2 regions of the Arthrobacter sp. D1-29 genome follow, and region 2 is predicted to be linked to the other one. Evidence: riboswitches for the same ligand, from Rfam matches in the RefSeq annotation. Region 2 holds a riboswitch; the other holds the start of a gene.
The links. Region 2 has a riboswitch for glycine ahead of M1E17_RS20195 (methylenetetrahydrofolate reductase). Riboswitches for the same ligand answer to the same signal wherever they lie in the genome.
Positions count from the first base shown of each region.

Region 1: it holds a riboswitch for glycine, as region 2 does, so the genes downstream of both, gcvP (aminomethyl-transferring glycine dehydrogenase) here and M1E17_RS20195 (methylenetetrahydrofolate reductase) in region 2, are expected to answer to the same signal.

Region 1 covers NZ_CP096383.1:954,012-962,424, reverse strand. The annotation lists gene M1E17_RS04550 (TspO/MBR family protein) at 1-520, shown strand, start outside; gene M1E17_RS04545 (L-serine ammonia-lyase) at 571-1,980, opposite strand; gene gcvH (glycine cleavage system protein GcvH) at 2,137-2,520, opposite strand; gene gcvT (glycine cleavage system aminomethyltransferase GcvT) at 2,667-3,815, opposite strand; gene gcvP (aminomethyl-transferring glycine dehydrogenase) at 3,826-6,753, opposite strand; glycine riboswitch at 6,938-7,034, opposite strand; gene M1E17_RS04525 (TetR/AcrR family transcriptional regulator) at 7,151-7,687, opposite strand; gene M1E17_RS04520 (MFS transporter) at 7,756-8,413, shown strand, end outside.
Region 2 covers NZ_CP096383.1:4,435,619-4,444,031, forward strand. The annotation lists gene M1E17_RS20165 (M1 family metallopeptidase) at 1-1,371, shown strand, start outside; gene M1E17_RS20170 (4'-phosphopantetheinyl transferase family protein) at 1,351-2,028, opposite strand; gene M1E17_RS20175 (oxygenase MpaB family protein) at 2,077-2,850, opposite strand; gene M1E17_RS20180 (DUF222 domain-containing protein) at 3,071-4,789, shown strand; gene M1E17_RS20185 (hypothetical protein) at 4,773-5,051, shown strand; gene M1E17_RS20190 (hypothetical protein) at 5,159-5,407, opposite strand; gene M1E17_RS20195 (methylenetetrahydrofolate reductase) at 5,604-6,458, opposite strand; glycine riboswitch at 6,621-6,728, opposite strand; glycine riboswitch at 6,730-6,827, opposite strand; gene M1E17_RS20200 (DUF3846 domain-containing protein) at 7,003-7,347, opposite strand; gene M1E17_RS20205 (hypothetical protein) at 7,445-7,792, shown strand; gene M1E17_RS20210 (response regulator) at 7,865-8,413, opposite strand, start outside.

The sequences.
Region 1 (8,413 bases), 1.7 Mb from region 2:
GCCGGCTGCACAGCAGGAAACGCCTGAACGGGGAACTGCGGCCCAACTCCTGATGCTCCTGCTCTTCCTAGGCACTTCAGCTGCCGTGGCCGGCCTGGGCAGCCTGGCCGTCACGGCGAACGTCGACGGCTGGTTCGCCGCTGCCAATATGCCTCCCTGGACTCCGCCGCGGTGGATGTTCGGTACCGTCTGGACGGTCCTCTATGCCGCCATGGCAGTGGCGGCGTGGCTCGTCTGGCGGAGCGGGAAAAGCCTCACCAGCAGGCCGCTGAAACTGTACTGGCTGCAGCTCGCCTTGAACCTGGCCTGGACACCGATCTTCTTCGGCCTCTACCCCGTGCTGGGGCCGCTGGCTCTGTGGCTTGGGCTGGCGGTCATCGTGGCCTTGATTGTGGCGCTGACCTTTGCGGTTCTGAATTTTGGCCCCATCAGCACCTCCGCCGGCCTCCTGCTGCTGCCTTACCTGTCCTGGGTAATCTTTTCCGGGACCCTTAACGCCTGGGCCGCCGCACATAACTGAGCCGCCCACAACTGAGCCACCCACAACTGAGCCACCACAATTGATCCGGGTCAGCACTCCACAACATTCACGGCAAGGCCGCCCATGGCTGTTTCCTTGTATTTGGAGCTCATGTCCTTGCCGGTCTCGCGCATGGTGATGATGACCTCGTCGAGCGATACCCGGTGCGAACCGTCGCCCCAGAGTGCCATCTTGGCGGCGTTGATCGCCTTGGCGGCTGCGATGGCGTTGCGTTCGATGCAGGGCACCTGGACCAGCCCACCGATCGGATCGCAGGTCAGGCCCAGGTTGTGCTCCATGGCGATTTCCGCGGCGTTCTCCACTTGGGCGGGGGTCCCGCCCATCACCTCGGCCAGGCCTGCAGCGGCCATGGACGACGCCGAGCCCACCTCACCCTGGCAGCCCACCTCGGCGCCGGAGATGGACGCCTGCTCCTTGTACAGGACCCCGATGGCACCGGCCGTGAGCAGGAACTTCACCACAACGTCATCGCGGTCCTGCTGGCTGGCGTTCTCCATCCCCGGCGCGAAATGCAGGGCGTAATACAGCACGGCCGGAATGATGCCCGCCGCACCGTTGGTTGGCGCGGTGACCACCCTCCCGCCGGAGGCGTTCTCCTCGTTGACCGCAAGGGCGACCAGGTTCACCCACTCCTGCCAGTATTTGGGATCACGGTCCTTATCTTCCTTCAGAAGGCGTTCATGCCAGTCCGGCGCGCGGCGGCGGACCTTTAGCCCGCCCGGCAGCAGGCCCTCGCGCCTAAGGCTGACCTGGACGCAGCTTTCCATCACCGAGTAGATATGGAGCAGGCCCTCGCGGATCTCCTCCTCGGACCGGGAGGCCTGCTCGTTGACGAGCATGACTTCGCCGATGGACAGGCCCTTGGACTGGCAGTGCCCCAGCAGCTCAGCGGCTGTCCTGAACGGCAGCGGAAGCTCCTTCTTGGACTCTTCGAGTTCCTGCTGTGCAGCGTCCTCCTCGCCTTCACGGACGATGAACCCGCCGCCCACGGAGTAGAACGTGGCCGTGTGCAGGACGTCGCCCCCGGCCTCGGAGACGGTGAATGTCAGTCCGTTGGTGTGCCTCGGCAGGATGGTCAGCGGCCGCAGCACCATGTCCTGCACCCCATAAGGAAGGGGGACACCGTGTCCATCAGCGCCGGCCAACTGCAGTATCCCGGTCTCGGCGATGGTCGCCAGCCGTTCCTCCACCTCATCGGGCAGGATCAGCTCGGGATGGAATCCCTCCAGCCCCAGGAGGATGGCTGTCATGGTGCCGTGGCCATGCCCGGTGGCGGCCAGCGAACCATATAGATCCACGCGGAGGCCGGCCACGCGGTCCAGTACCCCGGAGGATTTGAGCTCGCCGGCGAAAACCGCAGCGGCGCGCATCGGGCCCACCGTGTGGGAACTTGAGGGTCCTATTCCGATGGAAAAAAGGTCAAAGACTCCAACGGCCATGGTGATTCCTTACTGGGTTGCAGGTCCGGAGTTTTTGTCCAGATATGGCGACTAAAACGCCATCCAACTCGCTTTATCTGGACAAAAACTCCGGATATCAGCTGAGGTTCGCTACGCCGGGGTGGGCGTTCAGGGGTTCGGCGGCCGCTGACTGATTCACAGTTCGCCGCCGTTTTTGGAAGCGTAGTCCTGGGCGGAAAGGAGCGGGCCCTCAGACTCTGTGGCGACTTTGAAGAGCCAGCCGGCGCCGTAGGGGTCGCTGTTGATCAGCGCAGGGTCATCGACGACGGCGGGATTGATTTCCGTAACTTCCCCGGTCACCGGGGCATACAGGTCCGAGACGGACTTGGTGGACTCAACTTCACCGCATGTTTCCCCCGCCGTCACGGCCGAGCCGACCTCCGGCAGGTCCACGTACACGATGTCACCGAGGGCATCAGTGGCGACGGCGGAAATCCCGATCGCCACAAGGTTGCCACCCTCACGGGCCACCCACTCGTGCTCGTCGGAGTACTGCAGCTCAGCGGCAACTTTTGCCATGTGTTTTTCCTTAATTAGTGTGTGAAAAGTGAGAGAGTGTCGGGGGGCCGGCAGAGCCGGACTTTTCGAAAGCGTGCGTCAGAGCGACGAAGGAGCAGCACGCGTGAAAAGCCCCGGTCTGCCGGACCGAGCCCGGACCCGAAAAGCTACTTTTGGCGCTTGTAGAACGGCAGTCCCACGACTTCGAACGGCTCTGCCTTGCCGCGGAGGTCGATGTCCAAGGTGGTGCCGATTTCGCTGTGCTCGATGTCCACGTAGGCCATGGCCACGGGGTAGCCAAGGCTGGGTGACGGCTGGCCGGAGGTCACTTCGCCCACCACGGCGCCGTCTTTGAGGACCGGGTAGTGTCCCCGGCCGGCGCGGCGTCCCAGGCCCTTGAGTCCAACCAGCCGGCGGCCGGTGGTGCTGCCGGCGCCGGCTTCCTTCATGGCTGCGAGGGCGGCCTTGCCCACAAAGTCGCCTTCCTTGGAGAGCGCGACCACCTGTCCCAGCCCGGCGGCGAAGGGGTCGCCGTCGAGGGACAGTTCATTGCCGTAGAGGGGCATGCCCGCTTCGAGGCGGAGGGAATCGCGGGAGGCAAGGCCGGCGGGTACCAGTTCCCCTTCGTCCGCAATGGCGACGATGGCCTGCCAGAGTGCGGCGGCGTCGTCGTTATTGATGAAGATCTCGAATCCGTCCTCACCGGTGTAGCCGGTGCGGGCCAGCAGGAGGTCCTGGCCGGCTCCGGCCACGAGGAAGGGAACTTCGACGGCGGCGTAGTACTTGAGCCCGGTGACCAGGCTGTGCTGGGCGGCGGGGACGAGGCGGAGCAGGAGCTCCTCCGCTTTGGGGCCCTGGACGGCGATCAGGGAGGTGTCCGCGGAGGCGTCCTCCACCACAACATTGAAGTTCGCTGTGCGGTCAGCAAGTTCTGTCGCCACCGTTTTGGCGTTGCCGGCGTTGGGAACAACCAGGAATACGTCGGTGCCGTCTTCAGCGACAGGGCGGCGGTAGATGATGAGGTCATCGATGATGCCGCCGGCTTCATTGCAGATCAGCGAATACTTGGCTTTACCCACGGCCATTGCGGAGATCTTGCCCACCAGCGCGTAGTCCAGGAACGCGGCGGCGTCGGGGCCGGTGACCCAGACTTCGCCCATGTGGGACAGGTCAAAGATCCCTGCTGCCTTGCGGACCGCGTGGTGCTCCGCCAGCTCCGAGCTGTACTTGAGCGGCATCTGCCAGCCACCGAAGTCGGTGAAGGAGGCGCCGAGTTTCTTGTGCTCTTCGTAGAGCGCTGTGTAGTTCTCAGTCACGAAAGAATCCTTAGTTTTCAAACTCGGAAAGCGGCGGGCAGGAGCAGATCAGGTTCCGGTCCCCGGCGGCGCCGTCGATGCGGCCAACGGGCGGGAAGTACTTGTCCTGCTTGAGGGTGTGGACCGGGAAGACTGCCTGTTCGCGCGGGTAGGCACGGTCCCAGTCGCTGCTGATGGCAGCGGCGGCGGTGTGCGGGGCATTGCGCAGCGGGCTGTCCGCGACGGTGAAGTCGCCGTTGGCCACCTGGTCGATTTCCGCGCGGATCGAGATCATCGCGTCGATGAACCGGTCCATCTCGCCGAGGTCCTCGGACTCCGTGGGCTCCACCATGAGTGTGCCGGCGACGGGGAATGCCAGGGTGGGGGCGTGGAAGCCGTAGTCGATGAGGCGCTTGGCCACGTCCTCCGCTGTCACGCCCGTCCTTGCAGTCAGGTCGCGCAGGTCAAGGATGCATTCGTGCGCCACCAGACCGCCTTCTCCTGTGTAGAGCACGGGGAAGAAGTCGTTGAGGCGGGCAGCGATGTAGTTGGCAGCAAGGAGCGCCGACTTCGTGGCCTCGGTCAGGCCCTGGCCACCCATCAGCTTGACGTACGCCCAGGAGATGGGAAGGACGCCGGCGGAGCCGTACTTGGACGCCGAAATGGGGACGTCGTTGCCTTCGGTCCAGGTTGCCGCGTTGCCCGGCATGAAGGGCGCCAGGTGCGCCTTCGCTGCGACCGGGCCCACGCCGGGTCCGCCGCCGCCATGCGGGATGCAGAAGGTCTTGTGCAGGTTCAGGTGCGAAACGTCGCCGCCGAACTTGCCCGGCTGGGCCAGTCCGACCAGCGCGTTCAGGTTGGCACCGTCGATGTACACCTGGCCGCCGGCAGCGTGAACAGCGTCGCACACCTCGCGGACGTCGGCGTCGTACACACCGTGCGTGGACGGGTAGGTGATCATGATGCAGGACAGCGCATCCTTGTTGGCGTCGATCTTCGCGTAAAGATCGGTGTGGTCGATGGTGCCGTCCGCTGCGGTGGCCACCACTACCACCTTCATACCCGCCAGAACGGCTGAGGCTGCGTTGGTGCCGTGCGCCGACGCGGGAATCAGGCACACATTGCGCTGGTCATCGCCCCGGGACAGGTGGTAGCCGCGTATGGCCAGGAGGCCGGCCAGCTCACCCTGGGAACCGGCATTCGGCTGGATGGACACCTGGTCGTAGCCGGTGATCTCGGTCAGCTGGGCTTCCAGGTCCGCGATCAGTTCGCGCCAGCCCTCGGTCTGGGAGTCGGGGGCGAAGGGGTGGATGGAGGCGAACTCCGGCCAGGAAATGGCCTCCATCTCGGCCGTTGCGTTCAGCTTCATGGTGCAGGAACCCAGCGGGATCATGGTGCGGTCCAGCGCCAGGTCCCGGTCGGACAGCTTGCGGATGTAGCGAAGCAGCTGCGTCTCGGAGCGGTGGGTGCTGAACACCGGGTGCTGCAGGTACCCGGAAGAACGTTCGACGGCGGGGTCCAGCGCGAAGGCTGCGTTGCCGCCGGCGGTGGCCAAAACACCGAAAGCCTCCAGCACCTGGGCGACGATTTCCGGCGTCGTGGTTTCATCCGTGGAGAAGCCCACTCTGTCGGCATCGATGCCGCGAAGGTTGATGCCCTTGGCTTCTGCCGCGGCAACAATTCCAGCTGCCTTGCCGGGCACGGAAACCGTGACGGTGTCGAAGAAGCTTGTGTGGAGGACGTCAAGCCCGGCTGCGTTCAGCGATCCTGCAAGGGTCCTGGCGTGGGCGTGCGCGGCCTGGGCGATCGCCTTGAGCCCTTCCGGTCCATGGTAAACGGCGTACATGGAGGCCACGATGGCCAGCAGCGCCTGGGCTGTGCAGATGTTGGAGGTGGCCTTCTCGCGGCGGATGTGCTGCTCGCGGGTCTGAAGGGCAAGGCGGTACGCGGGGACGCCGGCGTTGTCCTTCGAGACGCCCACCAGGCGGCCGGGCATGGAACGCTCAAGGCCCTTCTGCACGGCCATGTAGGCGGCGTGCGGTCCGCCGTAGAAGAGGGGGACGCCGAACCGCTGCGCGGAGCCGACGGCGATGTCGGCCCCCTGCTCACCGGGAGGGGTGATGAGTGTCAGGGCCAGGAGGTCGGCAGCCACTGTTACCAGCGCGCCGCGTTCCTTGGCGTCGGCAATGACGGAGGTGTGGTCGAAAACCCGGCCGGAGACGCCGGGCTGCTGGAGCACCACGCCGTTGATCACGCCGTCGGGAAGTCCCTTGGAGAGGTCAGCCACCTGGACCTCGAATCCCAGCGCCTCGGCCCGGCCTTTCACAATGGCGATGGTCTGTGGAAGGCAGTCGGCATCCAGGACGGTTTTCCCATCACGGGCGTCCTTATTTTTGTTTGCCCGGCGCATCATCAGCACCGCTTCGGCCACGGCGGTGGCTTCATCCAGCAGGGACGCGTTGGCGATGGGCAGGCCCACGAGGTCCTGCACCATGGTCTGGAAGTTCAGCAGCGCCTCGAGCCGGCCCTGGGAAATTTCCGGCTGGTATGGCGTGTACGCGGTGTACCAGGCCGGGCCTTCGAGGATGTTGCGGCGGATCACCGGCGGCGTCACGGTGTCGTAATACCCCTGGCCGATCATCTGCACGGCGGTCTTGTTCTTGGCCGCGAGCCTCCGCAATTCGGCGAGGGCTTCCACCTCGCTCAGGGCCTGGGTGAGCTCCAGTGGAGAGTCCTGGCGGATGTCCTTGGGGACTGCGGTGTCCACGAGTGCATCCACGGAGTCATAGCCAACAGCCTTGAGCATGGCGTCGACGTCGTCCTGGCGGCGTGAGCCGATGTGCCGGTCAACAAAGGATGCAGCGGCCGGGAAGGTCGGGGCGGGGGCGGTGGTAGCCGGGGCCTGGGCAGTGGGGGCCGGAGTGGCGGAGGCCGGAGAAACAGTCACGAGGAACTCCATGTACTAAGGCGGCGAGGGTACGCCACATCGATTGGGTTCCTCCCCGCTCTGTATTGGACCTGAGAGTTTCCGCCTGGCCTGCTTCCGCAGGACCCGCTTGCACCGTCGGTGAGCACAGCTGTCCTGGTATTCCGGATGGTTCCGGGACACGCCAAGCGGACTGCCTGCTACTTTCCAGAGTTGCCTCGCCGCGGCGGTACATGGGCCTGTGAGATTCCTGGGGAGGATTTGCTCCTACGGCGCCTGCTGTACCTACTGCAGGACTCTCCCGCCGCAGATCAAAGGCTATTCAGTTGAATTTTGTTGTTCATGGTGGCCGTTACCGGGCCCACACACGGTCCAATTGTCCTATGCGGTGCGCGTTCGGGCAAATGCCGCGGACATGGACGATACGGGCTCAACTGCGGAGCCGGTCCAGCGCTGCCAGCAGGCCGGCGACGTCGGCCGCCGTCTCTTGGGTAGGAACCGGCCCCACGGAAAGCATGGCGTTGAAGTACAGGCCGTCACCCATATACAGCACCGGTTTGGCCATGGCCGTGCCAACGTCGGCAGCAATCTCCCGGAGCCAGCGCTGCTGGATTGCCGCGAAGCGCTCACGAGTTTCCTCATGGGCCACCTCGGCGAGCCTGGTGGCAGCAACAATGGCACGGTCCAGGGGTGTATCTGCCCAGACGGAAGACCTGATGAAGTACGCGGCCGCTCCCTCCTCCGCGGTGGCCATGGCGTCGGCGTCGGCGGCTGCCAGCTCATCCAGCCTGTCCAGCAGCACCTCAATCAGGGCTTCCTTGTTCGGAAAGTGATACAGCAACCCGCCCTTGGAGACTCCCGCGCGCTTAGCTACCGCATCAAGGGTGGCGGCCCGCTCGCCCACCTCAATCAGCAGGGATTCAAAAGCATCGAGAACAGCCTCGCGGGCTACGGGTTTTCTGGCCATGGCTTCAATCATGCACGCTGGCACCGCCGAAATTGATAACTGTACCGTCTGGACGGTACAGTTATTCCATGACCTCGTCCGCAACTTCCCTTCGGAACGCCCCCGAATCGTTGGCAAACCAGCTCCCCGCGACCTCCCGTACGCCCCGCCGGCCGGGACCGAAAGCACCATGGCGCGACTGGCTTGCCCTGGGCCTGCTGATGTTCCCCGTGCTGCTGGTCGCGGTGGACAACACGGCCCTTACGTTCGCCCTCCCGGCGATTGCGCGCAGCCTGGAAACCACGGGGGTCCAGCTCCTGTGGATCGTTGACGCCTATCCGCTGGTGCTCGCCGGCCTGCTGGTGGCCATGGGAAGCCTGGGTGACAGGGTCGGACGCCGCCGGCTGCTGCTGGTCGGCAGTATCGGGTTCGCCTTGGTGTCAGCCGCAACAGCCTTCGCCCCCAGCGCCGAGTGGCTTATTGCCGGCCGGGCAGCGCTGGGATTCTTTGGTGCCATGCTGATGCCGTCCACCTTGTCGCTGATCCGCAACATCTTTCCGGATCCCAACCGCCGCCGGCTGGCGATCGCCATCTGGGCAGCAGGATTCTCCGGTGGCGCAGCCCTGGGACCCATCTTTGGCGGCTGGCTGGTGGAACAGTTCTGGTGGGGCGCGGTGCTCCTGGTTGCCGTGCCCATCATGCTTCCGCTGCTGGCGTTCGGCCCCGCCTTCATCCCCGAATCACGGG
Region 2 (8,413 bases):
CGCCCGGCACGGTTCATCCAGCGCGAGGGCCGCCTTGTTATCACTCCGGCAGCGCCTCTCGCCCCGGGATCCGAATTCAGTCTGGACATCCGCTATGAGGGCCGGCCGGGGCCCCTGCGCGGAAACTGGGGCGACGTCGGCTGGGAAGAACTAACCGACGGCGTCCTCGTCGCCGGGCAGCCCACAGGAGCACCATCCTGGTTTCCCTGCAACGACCATCCCAGCCGCAAAGCCAGCTTCGGATTCACCGTCACCACGGACATGAACTACCAGGTGGTCTGCAACGGGACCCTGGTGTCCAGGCATTCGAAGGCCAGCCGCGAAACCTGGGTTTATGAACAGGCCGAACCCCTGGCGACTTACCTCGCCACCGTACAGATCGGCCGCTACGATATCGTTCCCCTAGCGGGGAGCGCCAGTGGAACGGGAGCCGCAATCGCGGGTGCGGGACCCGCCGTCGCGAATGGCGGAGCCACAATCAGAGCGGCGCGGGCCGCCGTCGGGGATATACCAGTCACTGCCATACCTGCCACCGGAGCCGCAATCACGAGTGCGGGAGCCGCCGTCGGGGGCAGTGGGGTGCCAGTCACGGGTGCGGGAGCCGCAATCACGAGCGCGGGAGCCGCCGTCGGGGGCATACCAGCCAGAGCCATCCCAGTCACAGCCATACCCGCCACCGGAAGCGGGGTCCGGCAACTCGTTGCGGCTCCGGCGGTGCTGATGGACCGGGCGCAGGAAGCGCTCGTCCGGCAGCACGAGATGATGGCGACGTTCGAAGCCTGCTTCGGGACGTACCCCTTTCAGTCTTATACCGTCGTCGTACCGGATGACGAACTGGAGATTCCCCTCGAAGCGCAGTCACTGTCGATTATCGGCCGTAACCACCTGGATCTGCGGTGGGAATCCCAGCGGCTGATCGCCCACGAACTGGCGCACCAATGGTTTGGAAATTCATTAACGGCCTCCTCCTGGAAGGACATCTGGCTCCACGAGGGGTTCGCCTGTTACGCCGAATGGCTGTGGTCAGAAGCATCCGGGCAAGGATCGGCGGCAGCCCGGGCAGAAGCTGCCTGGGAAGGCCTCGCATCCAAACCGCAGGATCTGCGGATCGGAGATCCCGGCCCGGAACTGATGTTCGACGACCGTGTTTACAAACGGGGTGCACTGGCCCTGCACGCCTTGAGGACAGCGGTGGGCGATGCCCTCTTTTTCGGCCTTCTCAGGGCTTGGACCGAACGAAACTGTTTCGGATCAGTGTCCACCGGAGATCTGACCGAGCTGGCTCAGGAACTTTGTGGGAGTGTCCCCGGCTTTGACGCCGAGGGGATTCTTCATCCCTGGCTATACGAATCAGTTCTGCCGCAACGCTAAGGCTGCGACAGTTCCCGAGGGGAGCCCTAGGCGCGCCGGGTCCACATCGGCCAGCAAGACTCCTTCAAGGCGTTCCGCGGTTACGTCGCATGTTGCGGGGTCCCGTCCCAGCCCCTCGCCGATCGACTTAAGGAAAGCTTCCTTCCGGGTCCAGAACCGCGCCCGCTGGCTACGCCCTTCTGATGTGGTGGAAGGCGCCAGGCTAGTGCGTTCCCGCTGAGTCAGGGCAACTGCGTCGAAGCCGGGGAATGCTGTTCTGCCGGCCTGCTCCACGTCTACGCCTATTCCGCTCAGGCTGCCGCCGTCGCTGCCGGCGCCGGCTAGGACAACCCACCCGCCCGCCCGGCTCAGGCTCAGTAGAGGACCCGCTCCCCCATCCTGGAGCACATAGCCTGGTTGGCCATGGTCCCCTTCTCCTCCGCCGCAACGGCTGCACCTGTAGGCCGCCACCAAAGCTGCGGGCGAAGTACCAGCCAGCTCTGCAGCGAATAATCGCAGCGCCAGTCTCCCGGCCAGGAATTCAGCAGCGTCTGTGGGCTTATGGAAAGAAGCGGCGCGGCGGTGTTCGGAGGCGTCAAGCAGCTTTAACTCCGCAAGGCCGGGGGCCGCCAAGGCTGCCGCCCTGACTAGAGCCCCTCCTATTTCCGTATCGCGCACGTTAGCCATTGTAGGGAGCCCGCGTTGACCGGTTCTTCCACCGGACCGCTAAGCCGTGCTGAGCCGTCTAAGGGAGTAGTTCTTGAACCAGTGCCGGATGCGTTGCGGCAGCCGCGGATAGACCACCGCAACGGCTCGCATCGTCCGGTCGAACTGCCGATGATGCCGCGCGGTCCACGGCAATCCGAAGCCTTCCCGGAGGTGATCCGGCAGGAGTCCTGCGGTGATGAACCGGACCAGGGGCATGCTCAGGCGAAGCCAGAGCGGACCCGTTGGAGGGTACAGGAGATCGCGGGCCACCCGGGCCGTGACGTCGTCGGGCTTCAGCGTCTGTACGCGCTCATTCCAGTACGTGCGGAAGGCTGCACGGTCCGCCGGCCAGAGCTCCGGCGGCAGCTGAAGGGCTGTCCCCAGTTTGGCGTACTCGCGGTAGACGCTCTCCGCCATCTCGTCTTCCAGCGGGCCGTAAATTCGTTCGTAAACAGTGACTGCTGTGTCGTAGAGGGTTGCCACCACCCACAGCTGGGATTGCGGATCGAACGCGTTGTAGCCTGCGGAGCTGCCGTCAGGTTTGCGGCGAACCCGGGCATGGGCATGATTGACCTTCCGGCGCACCGCCTTCACCTGCTCCTCGTCGCCGTACGTCACGGCATACACGTAGGTTACGGTGGCCAGGAACCTGTCCAGCGGACGGTCAACGAAGTTGCTGTGATCAGCGACGCCGTGGCCCACGGCAGGGTTGGCGAGCTGCAGCAAAATGGCGCGGCCCGCCCCTGCGAGCAGGATGCCTTCGGCACCCATGTCGGCATTTCCACCCACCATTTCAACAGGGTACCGGAGAGGCCAAAAGCGGGCGACGCCGACTGCTGAGTTCCCTGCCCATGGGCTGACTTTCCCGTGGACCGGCATACGTCATTCCTCGGCGTTCCTTTCGCGTCTTGGCGTTCCTTTCGCCTGTTGGGCGTTGCTTTGAGGAGAAGTCAGTTTGGCCCGCGACTTCGAGGGCAGCGTTATTGTCAGACCCTGCTGGGATGCTTTTCTTATGGACAGCACGGGGGCTTGGACAGCGGGGAGCGGGGCGGGCTTGGAGGCTGCCACCGGTCCTGGGATCGAGGATGCCCTGGCTGCTGTTGTAGCCTCCACGGCCGCCCTTGGCCGAATCATCCGGCCCCATTTGGATGACAGCACGGCTGGCCCTGGCGCCGCTGGTGAGGTGGACGCCGATCCTGTTTCGGTGCTGGACGCCGATCCGATGCAGGATTCTGATCCGTTGCGCCGACGGCTGGACGCTTACCTGAATGCGCTGGCCGAGGTTGGCCGCGCTGAGGCAAAACATGCGGCGCTGAAGGTACATCTGGCCGCCGGAATCGCCGAGCTGGAAGAGGCCATCGCCACCCCGGCGGTGACCGCGCAGGACGCCACGGCGCAGGAAATGTCGGTGATCGCGGAGGTCGCGTGCGCCCTCACAGTCAGCGAACGCACCGCGGGTGCGCTGATCTCTGAATCCCAGGCCCTGACCAGCATCCTGCCGCAGACCTTGTCCGCGCTGCAGGAAGGCAGCATTTCCTGGCAGCACGCCCGGATTATGGTTGACGAAACCAACAACCTGGACCCGGACGGGGCGGCGGCGTTGGAGGCACATTTCCTGGACCCCGGAGCACCCAATCCTGCCCGCGGAGTCGCGGCCGGTGAACTCGTCCCGTCCCGCTTCCGCGCCAAGGCCCGTACCTGGCGCGAACGCCACCACCCCGTCTCCATCGAGAAGCGCCACGCCAAGGGAGTCCAGGACCGGCGGCTGGAGTACCAGCCGGACCGCGACGGCATGGCCTGGCTCGCCGCGTACCTCCCGGCCGACCAAGCCTCCGGGATCTGGGACCGGACCACCACCGCCGCCCGCGCCCTGCAGGGCCCGCACGAGAACAGGACCCTCACCCAACTCCGCGCCGACGTGGCCGCCACCTGGCTGCTCACCAACAACACCAGCGGCAGCCTCACCGCGCCTATGGCTGGTGGAGGAACCGATCGCAGACGAATTGCCGGCGGCATTGACGACCGCACGATGGGCGCCACCAGCACTAATAGCAGCATCGGCGGCACCGGAACGGGCAACGGCACCAGGCTCGAGACCGGCATCGCCGGTGCTGTGCCGTCGCCAACGGCGCAGGTCCTCATCACCGTGCCGGTCATGGCCCTCCTGGGCGCCACCGACGAACCAGCCACCCTGGACGGTTACGGGCCTATTCCACCGTCCATGGCCCGCCGCCTCGTCAGCGACGGCGCCACCTCCTTCATGCGGGTCCTGACAGACCCCCGCGACGGCGCACCTCTGGAAATCGGCCGGACCAGCTACCGCATCACCAAAGCGATGCGTCAATGGCTCCGGCTCCGGGACGGCAAATGCCCCTTCCCCGGCTGCAACAACCACTCCCTGGACAACGAAGCAGACCACCTCCTCGCCTGGGCCCGAGGCGGCACCACCGGCATAGCCAACCTGGGACAGCCCTGCCCAAAACACCACAGACTCAGACACACCACGGCCTGGACCCCAACCAGCGCCACCAAAAACAAACCACCCGGCTGGACCTCCCCAACAGGACGCCATTACCGCAGCGAACAACCCGACTGGGAACCACCCCACTGGCCCAGTGAACCCGGCCGGACTTCCCTCCACTCCGACGTGGACTTAGACGTGGACTCAGCCATGCAGCGGGATCCTGAGATGAGGCTGCAGCGCGATCTTGGGGATGCGGCCGGAAAATGATCCCCATCCTGATCTGGACCCGGATCTGGACTTTGACCGGGACCAGGACCTGGACCGGGACCTGGACCTGGACCTGGACCTGGACCTGGACCTGGACCAGGCTCTACCGGTCGACCCTTTTCCTGAATGGCGTCTTTGGCCTGCACCAGAGCCGGATGATCACCTGTGCTGGCTGCCTGAATACGCTCCGCCAGACGAACTAAGCCGGCAACTGGAACTCGCCGACCATCGCCTCATGTCCTCGGGCGTGCGGGCCACCTGAACCACTGGTATGACTCGAAAGCCATGCGCCCAACACGGCCAGCGCAGTAATCCAGGTTGTTCTCCGCCGTTTCGGGCCCGCACCGCCCGGGATGACTTGATGACGTTCTAGATGGACACGTCCCTTTCGATTTCTTCGGCGAGGTCGTCTATCTCTTCGGGGCGCAGGTTGATGCCTGCCTTGCGGAAGCGTTCCTCAAGGACATGGCTTACGTCATCCTGGATGTGGCCCAGCCGGATATCGTCACGGACATCCTCGGCAATGCTTTCGACAGTCTCAGGGCCGGCAACGTCTACCAGGTCGTCGTCATCACTGTCGAACGGGACACCAGCGGTATCAGCTCCAGAGTCGCTCATATCTTATGGTGGCGGCTGGGGATTGAGTGGTCAAGAACCTTTGAAAACGCCTGGCGAACGGCCCCGACGGCGGGACTTCCCGCCGTCGTCGGCCTACGTTCTGTCATGGTCCGTGGGACGTCCTTTTCCGCTTCGGCCTGGCCGCTTCAGCCTTTCCGCTTCAGCCTGGCCGCGAACGGGCCTTCACCCTTACCCGTTACTCTCGATCGTCACGTGCTCTTCCCCGAGCCAATGCTGTCTGGAGTGCAGTGGGTGCTGATGCCTGGCCCAGCCCGGGCAGGGATTGGCTGGGAATCGAGTCGAGGCTGTTGAAGCTGTAGAGGTGGATGCCGGCGATCGCGCCGGCCGGGCTTTCCAGCCCAGACATCAGGTTTTGTGGTGAATAGCGGTCGCCGCTCAGGAGCTTGCGGGCTAGCGGGCCTTTGCGGCTCAGGAATTTGAGCGAACTTCCGACGCCGATCTGTGTCCCCAGGGAGATCAGCCTTGTCCGCGGCACGGACCCCGCCACCCCCGCCCAGATGGGGAGCTCCACGCCTTCGCGCCGCAGGACGGCCGCGAAATCGTGAATCTTCTCCGCGGAAAAGCACATCTGCGTAACCACGTGCGAGGCCAGGCTCTGCTTGGCCAGGAGGGAATCGAGCACATCCTTAGGACCTATCAACGGGTGCCCTTCCGGATATCCTGCGACGCCTGCCCGCAGCATCCCGCCGGAATATTGCGCGATGTCCTCCAGCACCGGAAGAGCCGTTCCATAGACCCCCGCCGGCTGCTTCCGGTCTCCACCCATCACGAACACCTCGCAGATGCCGGCGGCATCGCACTCACGAATGATGCGGGTGAGATCGGCACGGTCGCGCAGGCTCCGCGCCGCTAGGTGCGGAATCACCGTGTATCCGAGGACGCTCAGCTCCACGGCGGTCCGCATGGTCCGCTCGATGCCGTGGTGCGGAAGGCATGTCACCGTGAGCGTTGTGGTCAGCGGTACCAAGGCGTTGACCCGCTCAACAATTCCCGCGGACGGGACGATTTCAATTCTGGTGGGGAGCATCATGGGTCCTGTCACAACCAGGGGGCCCGAGTCGGCGGCCTGCCGACGAAGGACTGGCGGCGGACAGCGGTGTGCCGGACCGCGAAGGTGACTGGGAAGAAATGAACCGGCATACGAGGAACTCCATTATTCAGGCGGCGCCAAAACGCCACGTTGATTCGGGTTCCTCTCCACTCTGTATTGGACCTGAGAGTTTCCGTTTTGTCCTGCTGTTGGCAGGGCGCCACTTGCACCGTCGGTGAGCCCGGTTGCCCGGACTGCTTTCCAGAGTTGCCTTGCCGCGGCGGTACGTGTGCCTGAGAGATTCCCGGAGAGGATTTGCTCCTACGGCGCCTGCAGAACGTACCGGCAGGACTCTCCCGCCGCAGATCATCAGCGTGTGCCACTGGTGGGTGACACGGCTCACAGGCTATCCCGTTGTGGATCGGGATGCAAAAGCCTGAGTCAGTAATTTAGGTCAGAAATGTACGACGGCGGGTGGCCCCGCCTCCGTAACGTTGCCCTGCGTCATCCATCGGTTCTAAGCGCCGCACTCTTGTCCACAGTTCTACGCGGCCAGCGGCACGTCGAAGAGTTCTTCGGCGAGCCGGATGAGCTGGTGGGGAGCGTCAGTATCTTCGCCCCCGTTTCGGTGGCCAAGGAAGATCGCCGTCCCGTGGACGGTGTCCTCCAGATCGACGCCCGCTTCGCGAATAAGGACCTCTGCCCGCATATTCTGGGCGGTTCGGCTTCCGTTGTTGTCGAGGTACACATGCCACGTCTCGCCAACGATGAACCCAATTTCTCCCGCGGCCACGCGCTGCAGTGCCGGCAGATCCAGCTCAACGGGCTTGATGTGCACAGGATGGGACAGTCTGGCCGGGACAACTAAGGCCTTGCAGGAAGTAATCATGGTGGTGTCCTTGGAGCTGAATTCCGTGATGGCGCGGGCAGCCGCCGGGCTAGGAGTCCCGGGGTCGGCTGCCCGCGGGCCTGATTAGCGCTGGTTCTTGCGCGGCTTTATAGAATTAATCTCGCTGTTTTCGCTTTTTGCCTTTTTGTCGGCCCGCTTTTCGAGAATCGATTTGCCAACCTTCTTGGCTGCGCTGCTTTTGGGGGATTTTCCTGACATCGGAATCACGCCTTTCTATGCGTTGCCTTACCCGATACCATACCCACTTTTATTTTTTATGCCAGTTCCCAAAAAACCCGGTCAGCGTCGCCCTGGAGCGGCACGAGCAGTAACCAAAAGTTTGACAAATAGAGTTATGTCCACTTTCTTCATCGTGACCGCACGCGGGTTTTTTTATCTTTTTGGTCAAGCAGATCTACATAAAACTAAAATGCCGATTTCTTGATCAGGTTCACGCCAAACGCCCGGCTGAAATTCCCGAGCCAGGCGTTTTCCAGGAGGCCATCGACGATAAGGACTAGCTACCAGGTGCTGCTGGTCCCAAGTAGAGACTGACAGCCGTCCCGCCGCTCTGGCTCGCGGAGATGTCCAGGCGGCCGCCGTGGGCGGCCGCGATCCGGGCGCACGTAGCAAGACCCAGCCCGGACCCTGGCGGGTCCCCCTCCCGGTGCAGCCGGACCAGCGGCTCAAGCACCCGGCGTCGGTCCCCCACGCTGATTCCCTTGCCGTTATCCGCCACCTGGATGACGACGCCGGCCCCGAAGTTGTCACCATGGATCCGTATGACCGGGGGAACCCCCGTCCGCCGGTAGGCCACGGCATTCTGGATCAGGTTCTGCAGCGCCACCCGCATCTGGCTCCCGTCAGCGTCGAAGTAAAAGTCCTCGCACTCCACCACCGCCCCGGCTTCCCTCAACCCAAGGTTCAGGTCGTCGGCGACATCCTTCACGAGGTCTGCCAGTGATAGCCGGGACCTGACCAACGAGCCACCAATGGATGCGAAGGTGAGCAGTTCCTCCACCATGGAGAGCATCCTCCGCGCACTGTGGCCGACCACCTCGAGGTA